3 regions of the Erwinia sp. SLM-02 genome follow, and region 3 is predicted to be linked to each of the others. Evidence: predicted binding sites of a transcription regulator. Region 3 holds the regulator's gene; each other region holds the start of a gene.
The links. The regulator PhoB, encoded in region 3, activates phosphate uptake and scavenging genes when phosphate is short. The targets are predictions, from matches to a motif close to CTGTCATAAAACTGNCNNAT.
Positions count from the first base shown of each region.

Region 1: the regulator PhoB is predicted to act here: its motif matches at 1,869-1,888, upstream of ugpB (sn-glycerol-3-phosphate ABC transporter substrate-binding protein UgpB).
Region 2: the regulator PhoB is predicted to act here: its motif matches at 1,927-1,946, upstream of pstS (phosphate ABC transporter substrate-binding protein PstS).

Region 1 covers NZ_JAQISN010000004.1:350,369-355,284, forward strand. Annotated here, with positions in the region: gene PGH32_RS20790 (high-affinity branched-chain amino acid ABC transporter permease LivM) at 1-237, shown strand, start outside; gene livG (high-affinity branched-chain amino acid ABC transporter ATP-binding protein LivG) at 234-1,001, shown strand; gene livF (high-affinity branched-chain amino acid ABC transporter ATP-binding protein LivF) at 1,003-1,716, shown strand; gene ugpB (sn-glycerol-3-phosphate ABC transporter substrate-binding protein UgpB) at 1,986-3,302, shown strand; gene ugpA (sn-glycerol-3-phosphate ABC transporter permease UgpA) at 3,442-4,329, shown strand; gene ugpE (sn-glycerol-3-phosphate ABC transporter permease UgpE) at 4,326-4,916, shown strand, end outside.
Region 2 covers NZ_JAQISN010000004.1:36,821-41,736, forward strand. Annotated here, with positions in the region: gene glmS (glutamine--fructose-6-phosphate transaminase (isomerizing)) at 1-637, shown strand, start outside; gene PGH32_RS19480 (peptidase) at 767-1,738, shown strand; gene pstS (phosphate ABC transporter substrate-binding protein PstS) at 2,018-3,058, shown strand; gene pstC (phosphate ABC transporter permease PstC) at 3,133-4,095, shown strand; gene pstA (phosphate ABC transporter permease PstA) at 4,092-4,916, shown strand, end outside.
Region 3 covers NZ_JAQISN010000001.1:110,731-115,646, forward strand. Annotated here, with positions in the region: gene PGH32_RS00580 (AAA family ATPase) at 1-1,575, opposite strand, end outside; gene sbcD (exonuclease subunit SbcD) at 1,572-2,792, opposite strand; gene phoB (phosphate response regulator transcription factor PhoB) at 3,012-3,701, shown strand; gene phoR (phosphate regulon sensor histidine kinase PhoR) at 3,725-4,916, shown strand, end outside.

The DNA of each region.
Region 1 (4,916 bases), on a different contig from region 3:
TCTGCCTTTGTACTGGCGATCGTGGTACTGGGCGGGATGGGATCGCAGTTTGCGGTGATCCTCGCGGCGGTGCTGCTGGTGGTTTCCCGTGAACTGATGCGCGACCTCAACGAGTACAGCATGCTGGTGCTCGGTGGATTAATGGTATTGATGATGATCTGGCGTCCGCAGGGGCTGTTGCCGATGAAGCGTCCGCACCTGAAGTTGAAAAATGCGGAAAAAGGAGAGCAGGCATGAGCCAGCCTTTGTTAACAGTCAATGGCCTGATGATGCGCTTTGGCGGCCTGCTGGCGGTCAACAACGTTGAACTGGAGCTGCGCCAGCAGGAAATCGTCTCGCTTATCGGCCCGAACGGGGCGGGTAAAACCACGGTATTCAACTGCCTGACCGGGTTCTACAAGCCGACCGGCGGCTCGATTATGCTGGGCGATAAACAGCTGGCCGGCCTGCCGGGGCAGCAGATCGCCCGTATGGGCGTGGTGCGAACCTTCCAGCACGTGCGCCTGTTCCGTGAAATGACGGTGATCGAGAACCTGCTGGTGGCACAGCATCAGCATCTGAAAAGCGGCGTCTTTTCCGGCCTGCTGAAGACCCCGGCCTTCCGTCGGGCGGAAAGCGATGCGCTGGATCGCGCAGCCACCTGGCTGAAGCGCGTGGGGCTGCTTGAGCTGGCCAACCGTCAGGCGGGGAACCTCGCCTACGGCCAGCAGCGCCGTCTGGAAATTGCCCGCTGCATGGTCACGCGCCCGGAAATTCTGATGCTGGATGAACCGGCGGCGGGGCTTAACCCGAAAGAAACTCACGAGCTGGATGAGCTGATCGCAGAACTGCGCGGCGAACATAAAGTCTCGGTACTGCTGATTGAACACGATATGAAACTGGTAATGGGTATTTCTGACCGTATTTATGTGGTGAACCAGGGCACGCCGCTGGCTAACGGTACGCCGGACGAGATCCGCAACAACCCGGACGTGATCCGCGCTTACCTCGGGGAGGCATAAGATGAGTCATCCCATGCTGTCTCTGAATAATATCAGTGCGCACTACGGCAAAATTCAGGCGCTGCACAACGTCAGCCTGCATATTAATCAGGGGGAAATTGTCACCCTGATTGGTGCTAACGGCGCAGGTAAAACCACCATTCTGGGCACCCTGTGCGGCGAACCGCGCGCCACCCAGGGCACCATCGTCTTCGACGGCAAGGATATTACCGACTGGCAGACCGCGCGCATTATGCGTGAGGCCATCGCCATCGTGCCGGAAGGCCGGCGGGTATTTTCCCGCATGACTGTGGAAGAAAACCTGGCGATGGGCGGTTTCTTTGCCGAGCGTCAGCAGTATCAGGATCGCATCAAGCGCGTTTACGAACTGTTCCCGCGCCTGTGGGAACGGCGTATCCAGCGTGCCGGGACCATGTCCGGCGGCGAGCAGCAGATGCTGGCGATTGGCCGTGCGCTGATGAGCCAGCCACGCCTGCTGCTGCTGGATGAACCGTCGCTGGGCCTGGCGCCGATTATCATTCAGCAGATTTTCGACACCATCGAACAGCTGCGCAAAGAGGGGATGACTATCTTCCTCGTTGAGCAGAATGCGAATCAGGCGCTGAAGCTGGCGGACCGCGGCTACGTGCTCGAAAACGGCCATGTGGTGCTCGAAGACACGGGTGATGCATTGTTAGCCAACGAGGCGGTCAGAAGCGCCTACCTCGGCGGATAAGTATTCAGGGCAGCCCACGCGGCTGCCCTTTTTTGTCCCGAACGTGCAGGCAACTGTGCATTAAATCTGTGATCGTCTTCTCTCTGTTGATTGCCAAAGTTGTTACATCCCTCTCACTTCTGCCGTCACGTTTTGAAATTCCCGTCATTCGCCCGTCACATTTCCGTCACATCACTATTATTAATCTGTCATTTAGCCGTGGCATGTTACTTGCCGACTCACACAGTGCGCGGAATCGCGCATCATTAAAACGGGCACAGGAAACCGATATGTCATCTACCGCATTCCGTCGTACCGCTCTCAGCATGGTGCTGGGACTGACCTTCAGCGGCAGCGCGCTGGCCGCTACCGAAATTCCGTTCTGGCACTCGATGGAAGGCGAGCTGGGCGTAGAGGTTGACTCACTGGCGAAGCGTTTTAACGAAACCCACCCCGATTACAAAATTGTGCCGACCTACAAAGGCAACTACGAACAGAGCCTGGCGGCGGGTATTGCTGCCGTGCGTACCGGTAAAGCACCTGCTGTTTTGCAGGTTTATGAAGTGGGCACGGCGACCATGATGGCGTCGAAAGCCATCGTTCCGGTCAACGAAGTGTTCAAAAAAGCCGGTATTGCGATGGATGCGAAGCAGTTCGTGCCTGCGGTTGCCGGTTACTACAGCGATTCGAAAGGCGAGCTGATCTCCCAGCCGTTTAACAGCTCCACGCCGGTGCTGTACTACAACAAAGACGCTTTCAAAAAAGCCGGTCTGAACCCGGACCAGCCGCCAAAAACCTGGCAGGAACTGGCGAAAGATACCGACGCGCTGCGTAAAGCGGGCATGTCCTGCGGCTACGCCAGCGGCTGGCAGGGCTGGATCCAGATTGAGAACTTCAGCGCCTGGCACGGCCTGCCGGTCGCCACCAAAAACAACGGCTTCGACGGTACCGATGCGGAGCTGGAGTTCAACAAGCCGGTGCAGGTGCGCCATATCCAGATGCTGTCCGATCTGAACAAGAAGGGTGATTTCACCTACTTCGGCCGCAAAGATGAATCCACCTCCAAGTTCTATAACGGCGACTGTGCCATCACCACCGCCTCTTCCGGCTCGCTGGCCGACATCCGCAAATACGCCAAGTTTAACTTCGGCGTGGGCATGATGCCTTACGATGAAACCGTGCCGAACGCGCCGCAGAACGCCATTATCGGCGGTGCCAGCCTGTGGGTGATGAAGGGCAAAGACGATGCGACCTACAAAGGCGTCGCCGAGTTTATGCAGTTCCTGGCCAAGCCGGAAATCGCTGCCGAATGGCACCAGAAAACCGGCTACCTGCCGATCACCACCGCGGCCTACGAGCTGACCAAACAGCAGGGCTTCTATGACAAGAACCCGGGGGCGGATATCGCGACTCGCCAGATGCTGAACAAAGACCCGCTGCCGTTCACCAAAGGCATGCGTCTGGGCAATATGCCGCAGATCCGTACCATCGTTGACGAAGAGCTGGAAGGCGTGTGGACCGGGAAGCAAACGCCGCAGGCCGCGCTGGATAAGGCCGTGAAGCGGGGTAACGAGCTGCTGCGTCGTTTCGAACAGCAGACTAAGTAACCGTTGCCGTTGCAGAGCGCCGTTCGCCTTCGGGCCGGGCGGCGCTTTGCCAGCAAAGGCACATCACCGATCTCTCCCGCGGGGGCGATCGGTGATGTGCCCGTTAACACCGACCCCGTTCCGCACGAGATAACCCACTATGGCTCAGCCCCGTCCCGTTTTCCGCAATCGCTTTTTGCCCTATCTGCTGCTGCTGCCGCAGCTGGTGATTACGGCGATTTTCTTTATCTGGCCAGCGGGCGAAGCGCTCTGGTACTCGCTGCAAAGCATCGACCCGTTCGGTATCTCCAGCACTTTTGTCGGCATGGAGAACTTCGAGCGGCTGTTCAGCGACGGTCTGTACCTGGAGTCATTCTGGACGACGATTAAATTCAGCGGGATGGTCACGTTCTTCGGCATGGGGCTGTCGCTGCTGCTGGCGGCGCTGGTGGACTATGTTATCCGCCTGAAAAAGACCTATCAGACGCTGCTGCTACTGCCCTACGCGGTAGCGCCGGTCGTTGCGGCGGTGCTGTGGATGTTTCTGTTTAACCCCGGGCTGGGGCTGTTCAGCCACCTGCTGAACCAGTGGGGCTACAACTGGAACTACGCGCAGAACAGCGGGCAGGCGATGTTCCTGATCGTGCTGGCCTCTATCTGGCAGCAGATGAGCTACAACTTCCTGTTTTTCTTCGCCGCGCTACAGTCGATTCCGAAGTCGCTGGTTGAGGCGGCGGCAATTGACGGGGCAGGCCCGGTACGGCGCTTCTTCGCGCTGTCGCTGCCGCTGATTACCCCGGTGAGCTTCTTCCTGCTGGTGGTGAACCTGGTGTATGCCTTCTTCGATACCTTCCCGGTGATCGATGCTGCCACCGGCGGTGGCCCGGTGCAGGCCACCACCACGCTGATTTATAAAATTTACCGCGAAGGCTTTGCCGGGCTGGATCTCTCTTCCTCTGCCGCCCAGTCGGTGGTGCTGATGCTGCTGGTGATTGTGCTGACGGTGATTCAGTTCCGCTTTGTTGAGCGTAAGGTGCGTTACCAATGATTGAAAATCGTCGCGGGCTGGATATTTTCAGCCATACCCTGCTGATCCTCGGCATCCTGACCATCCTGTTCCCGCTGTATGTGGCCTTTGTGGCCGCCACGCTGGATAACACCGCCGTTTATCAGGTGCCGATGACGCTGATCCCCGGCAGCCACCTGTGGGAGAACATCAGCAATATCTGGGTTCGGGGAGTGAACGGCAGCGGCCCGGCCTTCAGCCTGATGCTGATGAACAGCCTGTTTATGGCGCTGGCGATCACCATCGGCAAAATCAGCGTCTCGATCATTTCGGCGTTTGCGCTGGTGTGGTTCCGCTTTCCGCTGCGCGGTCTGTTTTTCTGGATGATCTTCATCACCCTGATGCTGCCGGTGGAAGTGCGTATTTTCCCGACGGTGCAGGTAATTGCCGATCTGAATATGCTCGACAGCTACAGCGGCCTGACGCTGCCGCTGATGGCCTCCGCGACCGCGACCTTCCTGTTCCGCCAGTTCTTTATGTCGATGCCGGACGAGCTGATGGAGGCGGCGCGCGTTGACGGTGCCAGCCCGATGCGCTTTTTCCGCGACATCGTTCTGCCGCTGTCAAAA
Region 2 (4,916 bases), on a different contig from region 3:
CGGCGTGGCCTCCACCAAAGCCTTTACCACCCAGTTGACCGTGCTGCTGATGCTGGTGGCGCGCGTGGGCCGCCTGAAAGGTATCGATCCGCAGGTGGAGCACAATATTGTGCATGCCCTGCAGGCGCTGCCGAGCCGCATTGAACAGATGCTGTCGCAGGATGAGCTGATCGCTGAACTGGCGGAAGATTTCTCTGATAAACAACATGCGCTGTTCCTCGGCCGTGGCGATCAGTATCCGATTGCCATGGAAGGGGCGCTCAAGCTGAAAGAGATTTCCTACATTCATGCGGAAGCCTACGCGGCGGGTGAGCTGAAGCACGGCCCGCTGGCGCTGATTGATGCGGATATGCCGGTGATCGTGGTGGCACCCAACAATGAACTGCTGGAGAAGCTGAAGTCGAACATTGAAGAAGTTCGCGCGCGCGGCGGCCTGCTGTACGTGTTTGCCGATGTGGATGCCGGATTTGCCAGCAGCGAGGGGATGCGTATTATCCCACTGCCGCACGTCGAAGAGGTGATTGCCCCGATCTTCTACACCGTGCCGCTACAGCTGCTCTCGTATCACGTGGCCTTGATTAAAGGTACCGACGTCGATCAGCCGCGTAATCTGGCGAAATCCGTCACCGTAGAATAATTTCTGTTCTGCCGTCTCTGTTTACAGATCCCGGCTAAAATATAATCCAGCCTGCTGACCTTCAGCCGGCTGGATTTTTTTTTCTTTCGGCAGCGGGATGTCATCCGGGTGGGTTTAAAGGAGCGGGGAATGGTACTGAAAAAGCTTATCGCGTTGCTGATGGGGCTGGGTGGGCTGCTGGGCATATCCGGCGGCGTGCAGGCAGCCCGTTCACCGCAGCCCGCAATGGATGCCCCCGGCGAGTGCCGCGATAGCGCCTTTTTACAACAGCGCCCGCTGACGGAAACCCTTCACGCGGAGCCGTTTGTCATTTTCTACACCCGCAGCGGCGATGACGCGCCGCCGCTTGAGGACACCACCGGCAGCGGCACGCCGGACTACGTTAAAAACGTGGCGATCCAGCTGCAGGCCGCCGATCGGTACTATCAAAAGATGCTGCGCTTAACGCCGCCGCTGGAACAGCCGCGCTACCGGCTGGCAAAAGCGATCCACGTTTATCTGTTTAATCTGCCGCGCGGCAACGGCATGGCCTTTGACGAAGTGACCAGAGTGAAAGGAGAGGACGGCAACTGGCTGCCGTGCGCATTAACGATCCGCATCAGTTCTAAGCTCAACCAGCCGCTTAATCCCACGCCGGCCCACGAGCTGTTTCACCTCTACCAGTACGGTTACACTCAGTTCAAAGTCGGCTGGCTGCTGGAGGGAATGACGCGCTGGATAGAATCGGCGTTTAACGGTGAAATTATCATGTCGAAGAAGTTACAGGCGCGGCCACCGCTTAAAGGCGCTGAACTCTATGCCCTGCGCTATTCCGCCTGGCCTTTCTGGCAGCGCCTTGCCCGGGAAAAATACGGCACGGTGACGCTGTCGCCGGAGCTTGAGGCGGTACGCTACCTCGACGGTAATCCGGTTTTCCGCACCACCACCCTGCCGGGTGGCGAGGCGCTGGAACCGCTGCTTACCCGGCTGCAGGCGCTGAGCCGTGAACAGTCTCGCCAGGCGAATCTGCCGTTCTATCAGTGGCCGGAAAAGCTTCAGCAGTCGCACCAGTTTGACGACGTGATCTGCCAGGCGATGGAAGGCATCGAGTGTTCACGCTGAATGCCCGTTACGCCGACCGGCAGTAAGATGACCATCAGATTACGAGCGGCAGGACGCCCTGCCGCACCCGGGATCGGCGGCGGCCAGCGGTTTCTGGCGTTGTGCAATAATTCAGCGAGGTTGATTTAAACCCCGTGCGTAATGCTTCGGGGGGTATGTCATAAAAGTGTCATATTTCGTACATTTTACTGTCACCAAACTGTCCTATTTTCCCTCCAGCAGCAAACATTAATCAGATAAACACAGCACTGGCCTGACTTTTAATCCCGTGGAGGGAACATGACACTGATGCACAAAACCCTGGCTCAATTCGTCGCCGTAACCCTGTCTCTGAGCGCGGTTTCTGCCATGGCAGCCACCAACCTGACCGGCGCTGGCGGTACTTTCCCGGCCCCGGTTTATAACAAGTGGGCTGCGGAGTACAACACCGCAACAGGGACTCAGGTTAACTATCAGGGGATCGGTTCCTCCGGCGGCGTTAAGCAGATCATCGCTAAAACCGTAGATTTCGGTGCGTCAGATGCGCCAATGAAAGACGAAGACCTTGAGAAAAATGGTCTGTTCCAGTTTCCGACAGTTATTGGCGGCGTGGTACTGGCGGTTAATATTCCTGGTATCAAATCTGGCCAGCTGATCCTCGACGGTAAAACCGTGGGCGACATCTACCTGGGCAACATCAAAAAGTGGAACGACGCGGCGATCACCAAGCTGAACCCGGGCGTGAAACTGCCTGACTCTGACATCAACGTGGTACGCCGCGCTGACGGTTCAGGCACCTCTTTCGTGTTCACCAGCTACCTGTCTAAAGTGAACAGCGACTGGAGCAGCAAAGTCGGTAAAGGCAGCACCGTTAACTGGCCTGTTGGTCTGGGCGGTAAAGGTAACGACGGCGTGGCCGCATTCGTACAGCGTCTGCCTGGCTCAATCGGCTACGTAGAATACGCTTACGCTAAGCAGAACAGCCTGGCCTACACCAAACTGGTGGATGCCGATGGTAAAGCCATCTCCCCTGGCGAGAAGAGCTTTAGCGACGCGGCTAAAGGCGCAGACTGGAGCCAGTCCTTCGCTCAGGATCTGACCTTCCAGAAGGGTGATAATGCATGGCCGATCACCTCAACCACCTTTATCCTGGTTCACAAAGAGCAGGCTAACGCTGAGAAAGGCGCAACGGTGCTGAAGTTCTTCGACTGGGCTTATAAAAACGGCAGCAAAACCACCGCAGGCCTGGACTACGCTTCACTGCCAGAGTCAGTGGTGACGCAGATCCGTGCCGCATGGAAAGCGAATATCAAAGACAGCTCTGGTAAAGCGCTGTACTAAGCTTCGGCTGACTATCCCAGGGGTCAGGCTTGCCTGACCCGATACTTATCCGCAGTATCAAAATCGAGACGACTATGGCTGCAACCAAGCCGACATTCAAAGCTCCCGGTAAACAGGGTGACATTATTTTCGGCGCGCTGGTAAAACTGTCCGCGCTGATTGTTCTGCTCCTCCTCGGTGGCATTATTGTTTCCCTGATATTTTCCTCCTGGCCCAGCATCCATAAATTTGGTTTCTCCTTCCTGTGGACCAAAGAGTGGGATGCGCCCAACGAACAATTCGGTGCGCTGGTTCCGATTTACGGCACCATCGTGACCTCCGTTATTGCCCTGATCATCGCTGTCCCGGTGAGCTTTGGCATTGCACTGTTCCTGACCGAGCTGGCACCTAACTGGCTGCGCCGCCCGCTTGGCGTGGCAATTGAACTCCTGGCCGCTATTCCCAGTATTGTTTACGGCATGTGGGGCCTGTTTATTTTCGCGCCATTGTTTGCGAAGTACTTCCAGCAGCCGGTCGGCGATGTCCTGTCCAATATCCCGATTGTGGGGGCGCTGTTCTCCGGCCCGGCATTCGGTATCGGCATCCTGGCGGCGGGTATTATCCTGGCGATCATGATCATTCCGTATATCGCGTCGGTGATGCGTGACGTGTTCGAACAGACGCCGGTGATGATGAAAGAGTCCGCGTACGGCATCGGCTGTACCACCTGGGAAGTGATCTGGCGCGTTGTCCTGCCGTTCACCAAAAATGGTGTGATCGGCGGCGTGATGCTCGGGCTGGGTCGTGCTCTGGGTGAAACGATGGCGGTGACCTTTATTATCGGTAATACCTACCAGCTCGACAGCGCCTCGCTGTTTATGCCGGGCAACAGTATTACCTCGGCGCTGGCTAACGAATTTGCTGAAGCGGAATCCGGCGTGCATACCGCGGCGCTGATGGAGCTGGGGCTGATTCTGTTCGTCATTACCTTTATCGTGCTGGCCTGTTCCAAAATGATGATTATGCGTCTGGCGAAAAGTGAAGGAGCGCGCTCATGACCACGATGGAAATGCAGAGTCGCGCTGAACTGGAAGCATCACGCCGTAAAATGCAGTCCTGGCGGCGCACCAAGAACCGCATCGCCCTCACCCTGTCGCTGCTGACTATGGCGTTTGGGCTGTTCTGGCTGGTGTGGATCCTGTTTGCGACCGTCACCCGCGGCATTGACGGCATGTCCCTGTCACTGTTTACCGAAAACACCCCACCGCCAAACACGGCGGGCGGCGGTCTGGCTAACGCCCTGGTGGGCAGCGGCCTGCTGATTTTCTGGTCAACCGCGTTCGGAACACCGCTGGGTATTATGGCGGGGATCTATCTGGCCGAGTACGGACGCAAGTCCTGGCTGGCCGAAGTGATCCGTTTTATTAACGATATTCTGCTCTCGGCACCGTCGATTGTGGTCGGCCTGTTCGTCTACACCATCGTGGTGGCGCAGATGCAGCACTTCTCCGGCTGGGCTGGCGTTGTTGCACTGGCACTGCTGCAGATCCCTATCGTTATCCGTACGACGGAAAACATGCTCAAGCTGGTTCCTGACAGCCTGCGTGAAGCGTCCTACGCGCTGGGTACGCCAAAGTGGAAGATGATTTCGGCGATTACGCTTAAAGCGTCTATCTCCGGCATCCTGACCGGCGTGCTGCTGGCGATAGCCCGTATTGCCGGGGAAACCGCCCCGCTGCTGTTTACATCACTGTCGAACCAGTTCTGGAGCACCGACATGATGCAGCCGCTGGCGAACCTGCCGGTCACCATCTTTAAGTTCGCCATGAGTCCTTTTGCCGAATGGCAGAGCCTGGCCTGGGCGGGTGTGCTGATTATT
Region 3 (4,916 bases):
CAAATGCTGGTTTTTCTCTTTCCAGCTGGTGCGCAGCGTAAGTAACTGCTCACTTGTCTGCGCTATCTCACGCGCCAGCTGCTGGTCATCCTGCTGCAGGCGACTGCGCCGGGCGGTTAACAACTGCCACTGCGGCTGCAGCGTGGCGAGCTGCTGACGCTGCGGTCGCTGGCGGGTAAACCGTTCCAGCTCACCGCGCAGGGATTCGGCAGAATGCTGCTGTTGCAGAGGTTGCAGCATCTGCACGGCCTTTTCGAGCGCCTGCTGTGCCCCGGCCAGCTGCTGCTGAAGCGGTACAGCCTGCTGAGCGAGCTGCTGACGGCTGAGGTCAAGCTGATGCAGTTCCTGCTGCTGAGCCTCCACGCGCTGGCGCAGGGATGAGAGTGACTGCTCACTTTTTTGCTGCTGCTGGAAGCGCTCACGCCACAGCGGCAGGGATTCACCGTACTGGGCGAAGCGGGGATGCGCATCCTGCCACTGCTGAAATTTCTGCTGCGCCGCCAGTTTATCCTGCTGAATCTGCTGGTTTTTTGTTCGCTCCAGCTGGCGGGCCTGGTATGAGTGTTGGTACTGACTTCGCTCCTGCTCCAGCTGTTTCAACCGGTCGCTCAGCGAAGACAGCTGATGGTCAAGCGGGATCACCTGTTCAGCAATCAGCGTTTCCTGCACCAGCCGCTGTGCCTGATGCTGCTCTTCCGCCTGTTGTGCCTGCTGCTGCTGCTCTACCGCATTCTTCAGCGCGTCCTGCGCCTCTCTGAGCTGCTCTGCCAGCCGCTGCTGCTGCTGTACGAGGTTATTCTGGTCCTGCTGTAGCTGCGCCAGCTGCTGCCATTCCTGCAGCTGTTGCTGCTGGTGTTGCTGCTGAGAAGTGAGTACCTGCTCATCGGCCACCAGTTGCGCCAGGCGGTCGCTGAATTCCTGCTGCTGCTCATCGCTAAGCAGATCCATCCCCGAGGCCTGAGTGCGCAGGCCGTCGAGTTCGGTTTTCGCCAGCTTGTGGCGTTCAAAGACCTGCGCCGACAGCCGACCGTAGATTTCGGTACCGGTCAGCTCCTCCAGCAGCTCGGCCCGCTTGTTGGCATCGGCATTGAGGAAGGCGGCGAACTGCCCCTGCGACAGCATCATTGATTTGGTAAAGCGCTCGAAGTCCAGGCCGGTGAGGCTGGCAATCATCTCCAGCTTGTCTTTAACCTTATCGGCGACAATTTGATTGTCTTCGCAGCGCGCCAGTTCTACGCGCGGGGCCTGAAGATTACCGTCGGCGGCACCGCGTGCGCGGTTCTGGCTCCAGAAGGCGCGCCAGGCCACGCCTTTTACCTCGAACTCTACTTCCGCCAGGCATTCCGCGGTGTCGCGGGTCATCAGGTCGTTTTGCGACTGGGTGATGCTCTTCAGGCGCGGGGTTTCGTGATACAGCGCAAGGCAGATGGCGTCCAGCAGGGTGGTTTTCCCGGCGCCGGTGGGGCCGGTGATGGCAAACAGCCCGTTGCTGGCGAAAGGCTCGGCGCTAAAGTCGATTTTCCATTCGCCTTTCAGCGAGTTCAGATTCTTAAAGCGTAAGGTTAAAATTTTCACGGCTGCTCCTCGTGGCGCACGGCTTCCAGCGTCTGCGCAAACAGCGCTTCAGCGCGCGCCAGCCGCTCCGGTTCACCTTCCTCCAGCGCCAGGCGGCGGGCAAACACCTCTTCAACGCTGAGTTCGCTGAGGGTTTCATTATTCTGCCGGGCGATAACCCGTTCACGCTGTTCGCGGCTGCGGCGAAGCAGCACCACCTCCACCGGCAGCGACTCGGTCAGCTGCTGAATACGGCGCTGAAGTTCGCTGAGCCAGTCATCGGTGACGATCTCAATATCCAGCCAGATTAACTTTTCCTGCGGATCCGGCTCCAGCGCGGCCAGCTGTGCTTCAATCTCCTCCAGCGAGCCTTTAATCATCCGCATCGGCTGGAACAGTGGGATTGGCAGCGGGGTGACCTGGCTCAGCGCTCCGTCGGCAAAATCTACCACGAAAACGCTTTTCTCTTTGCCCAGCTCATCAAAGCTCAGCGGGATGGGCGAGCCGCTGTAGCGAATGTGTTCGCTGTTGGCAACGCGCTGGGCGCGGTGGATATGGCCGAGCGCAATATAATCCGCGGGCGGGAAGGCATCGGCCGGGAAGGCGTCCAGCGTGCCGATGTAGATATCGCGCACCGCGTCGCTTTTGGTTACGCCCAGGGTGGTCAGATGCCCGGTGGCAATCACCGGCAGCGTCAGTTTGAGGGCGGCCCGCTGCGCCAGCGCCTCCTGCCAGCAGCGTTGATAATGATCGGTGATGGCCTCCAGCAGGGTTTGCTGCTTGTCGCGCCCCGACTGGCCGCTCTGGCTACGCATAATGTCACGCGGACGCAGGAACGGAATGGCGCACAGTATCGCCCCCGGCTTGCCGTCGCGCGTATTGAGCACCAGCACCTGGTCGCGAATATCGTCGCTGGCGGCGGCGATCACCCGGGTATTGAGGCAGGCCAGCAGCTCGCGCGATTCATTCAGGGTTGCCACCGAATCGTGGTTGCCGCCCAGCACCACGAGCTGGCAGCCGGTCTGCTGTAAATTCACCACGAAGCGGTTATACAGCTCGCGGGCATAACTCGGCGGCGATCCGGTATCAAAAATATCACCGGCGACTATAATCGCATCAGCCTGCTCCGCTTCCGCCTGCTCCAGCAGCCAGTCGAGAAAGGCCTGATGTTCAGCCGCCCGGCTTTTGGTATAGAAAAACTGTCCGAGATGCCAGTCGGCGGTATGAATGATGCGCATGTCACTCCCTGCATAGCCTGATGATGTTGCGGGGGATTATAAACGCTGTTGCTGTCAACGGGGCAAGTGATTGCCGGCGGTCAGGATGAAATCATCCGTACTGCTTTTTCGCTATGCTCCCGATTCCAGGGGTGTTTTTTTCATAAAAGTGTCATAAAACTGACGCATAATGACGCCGCATATCCCCCGTGACAGCCTGTCACATTCGCAGGAGCAATAATGGCTAAGCGTATTTTGGTAGTTGAAGATGAAGCCCCAATCCGCGAGATGTTGTGTTTCGTTCTTGAACAAAACGACTATCAACCTATTGAAGCTGAGGATTACGACAGCGCGGTCAGCCTGCTGATTGAACCCTGGCCGGATTTGATTCTGCTGGACTGGATGCTGCCGGGCGGCTCCGGCATTCAGTTTATTAAGCATCTGAAGCGTGAAGCGATGACCCGCGATATTCCGGTGATGATGTTAACGGCCCGCGGTGAGGAAGAAGACCGCGTGCGTGGCCTGGAAGTGGGTGCCGACGACTATATTACCAAGCCGTTTTCACCGAAGGAGCTGATGGCGCGTATTAAAGCCGTGATGCGCCGTATTTCACCGATGGCGGTGGAAGAGGTTATTGAGATGCAGGGGCTGAGCCTTGACCCGTCCTCTCACCGCGTGATGTCGGATACCCAGCCGCTGGAAATGGGGCCGACCGAGTATAAGCTGCTGCACTTCTTTATGACTCACCCTGAACGGGTTTACAGCCGTGAACAGTTGCTAAACCACGTCTGGGGAACTAACGTTTACGTCGAAGACCGTACCGTTGACGTGCATATTCGTCGCCTGCGTAAAGCCTTAGAGCTGACCGGGCACGATCGCATGGTACAAACCGTTCGTGGAACAGGTTACCGTTTCTCTGCACGCTACTGATCGTTCGCACTGGAGTCTGAACCGTGTTGGAACGCCTCTCCTGGAAGAGATTATTTCTGGAGCTGCTGCTCGCCAGCCTGCCCGCGCTATTGCTCGGGCTACTGGTCGGGTATCTGCCCTGGCTGCTGTTAGTCTCAGTGCTCTGCGTGCTGGGTTTCCACTTCAATAACTTACTTCGTCTTTCCCACTGGCTGTGGGTTGACCGCAGCATGACCCCGCCAAGCGGACGGGGCAGCTGGGAACCGCTATTTTATGGCCTTTATCAGATGCAGGCGAGAAATCGCCGCCGCCGCCGCGAGCTTGGGCATCTGATTAAGCGCTTTCGTAGCGGTGCCGAATCGCTGCCCGACGCGGTGATCCTGACCACCGAAGAAGGGACGATTTTCTGGTGTAACGGCCTGGCCCAGCAGATGCTGGCGCTGCGCTGGCCGGAGGATAACGGCCAGAATATCCTTAACCTGCTGCGCTATCCTGAATTTACCCGCTATTTACGCCAGCGCGATTTTAGCCGCCCGCTGACGCTGGTGCTGAATAACCATCGCCATATTGAGTTCCGCGTGATGCCCTACAGCGAAGGGCAGTGGCTGATGGTGGCGAGGGACGTCACCCAGATGCATCAGCTGGAGGGCGCACGGCGCAACTTCTTTGCCAACGTCAGCCATGAACTGCGCACGCCGCTCACCGTGCTGCAGGGCTATCTGGAAATGATGAATGACTCGGTGCTGGAAGGTGGAGTACGCGACAAGGCGCTGCACACCATGCAGGAACAGACGCGAAGGATGGACAGCCTGGTGAAGCAGCTGCTGACGCTGTCGCGTATTGAAGCCGCTCCGGCGCTGGATCTGCAGGAGAAAGTGGATGTACCGAGAATGCTGCGCATTCTGCAGCGTGAGGCAGAAACCCTCAGCAACGGTCGCCATGAAATCCACTTCCATACCGATCCCCATCTGCGCGTGTACGGTAATGACGAACAGCTGCACAGCGCGATTTCTAATCTGGTGTACAACGCGGTGAACCATACCCCGGACGGAACGCGTATTGATATCAGCTGGCTGCGCAACAGCCACGGCGCGCAGTTTAAGGTTCGCGATAACGGGCCGGGGATTGCCGCCGAGCATATTCCCCGCCTGACGGAACGATTCTATCGGGTGGACAAGGCGCGTTCGCGCCAGACCGGCGGCAGCGGGCTGGGGCTGGCGATTGTGAAGCATGCGT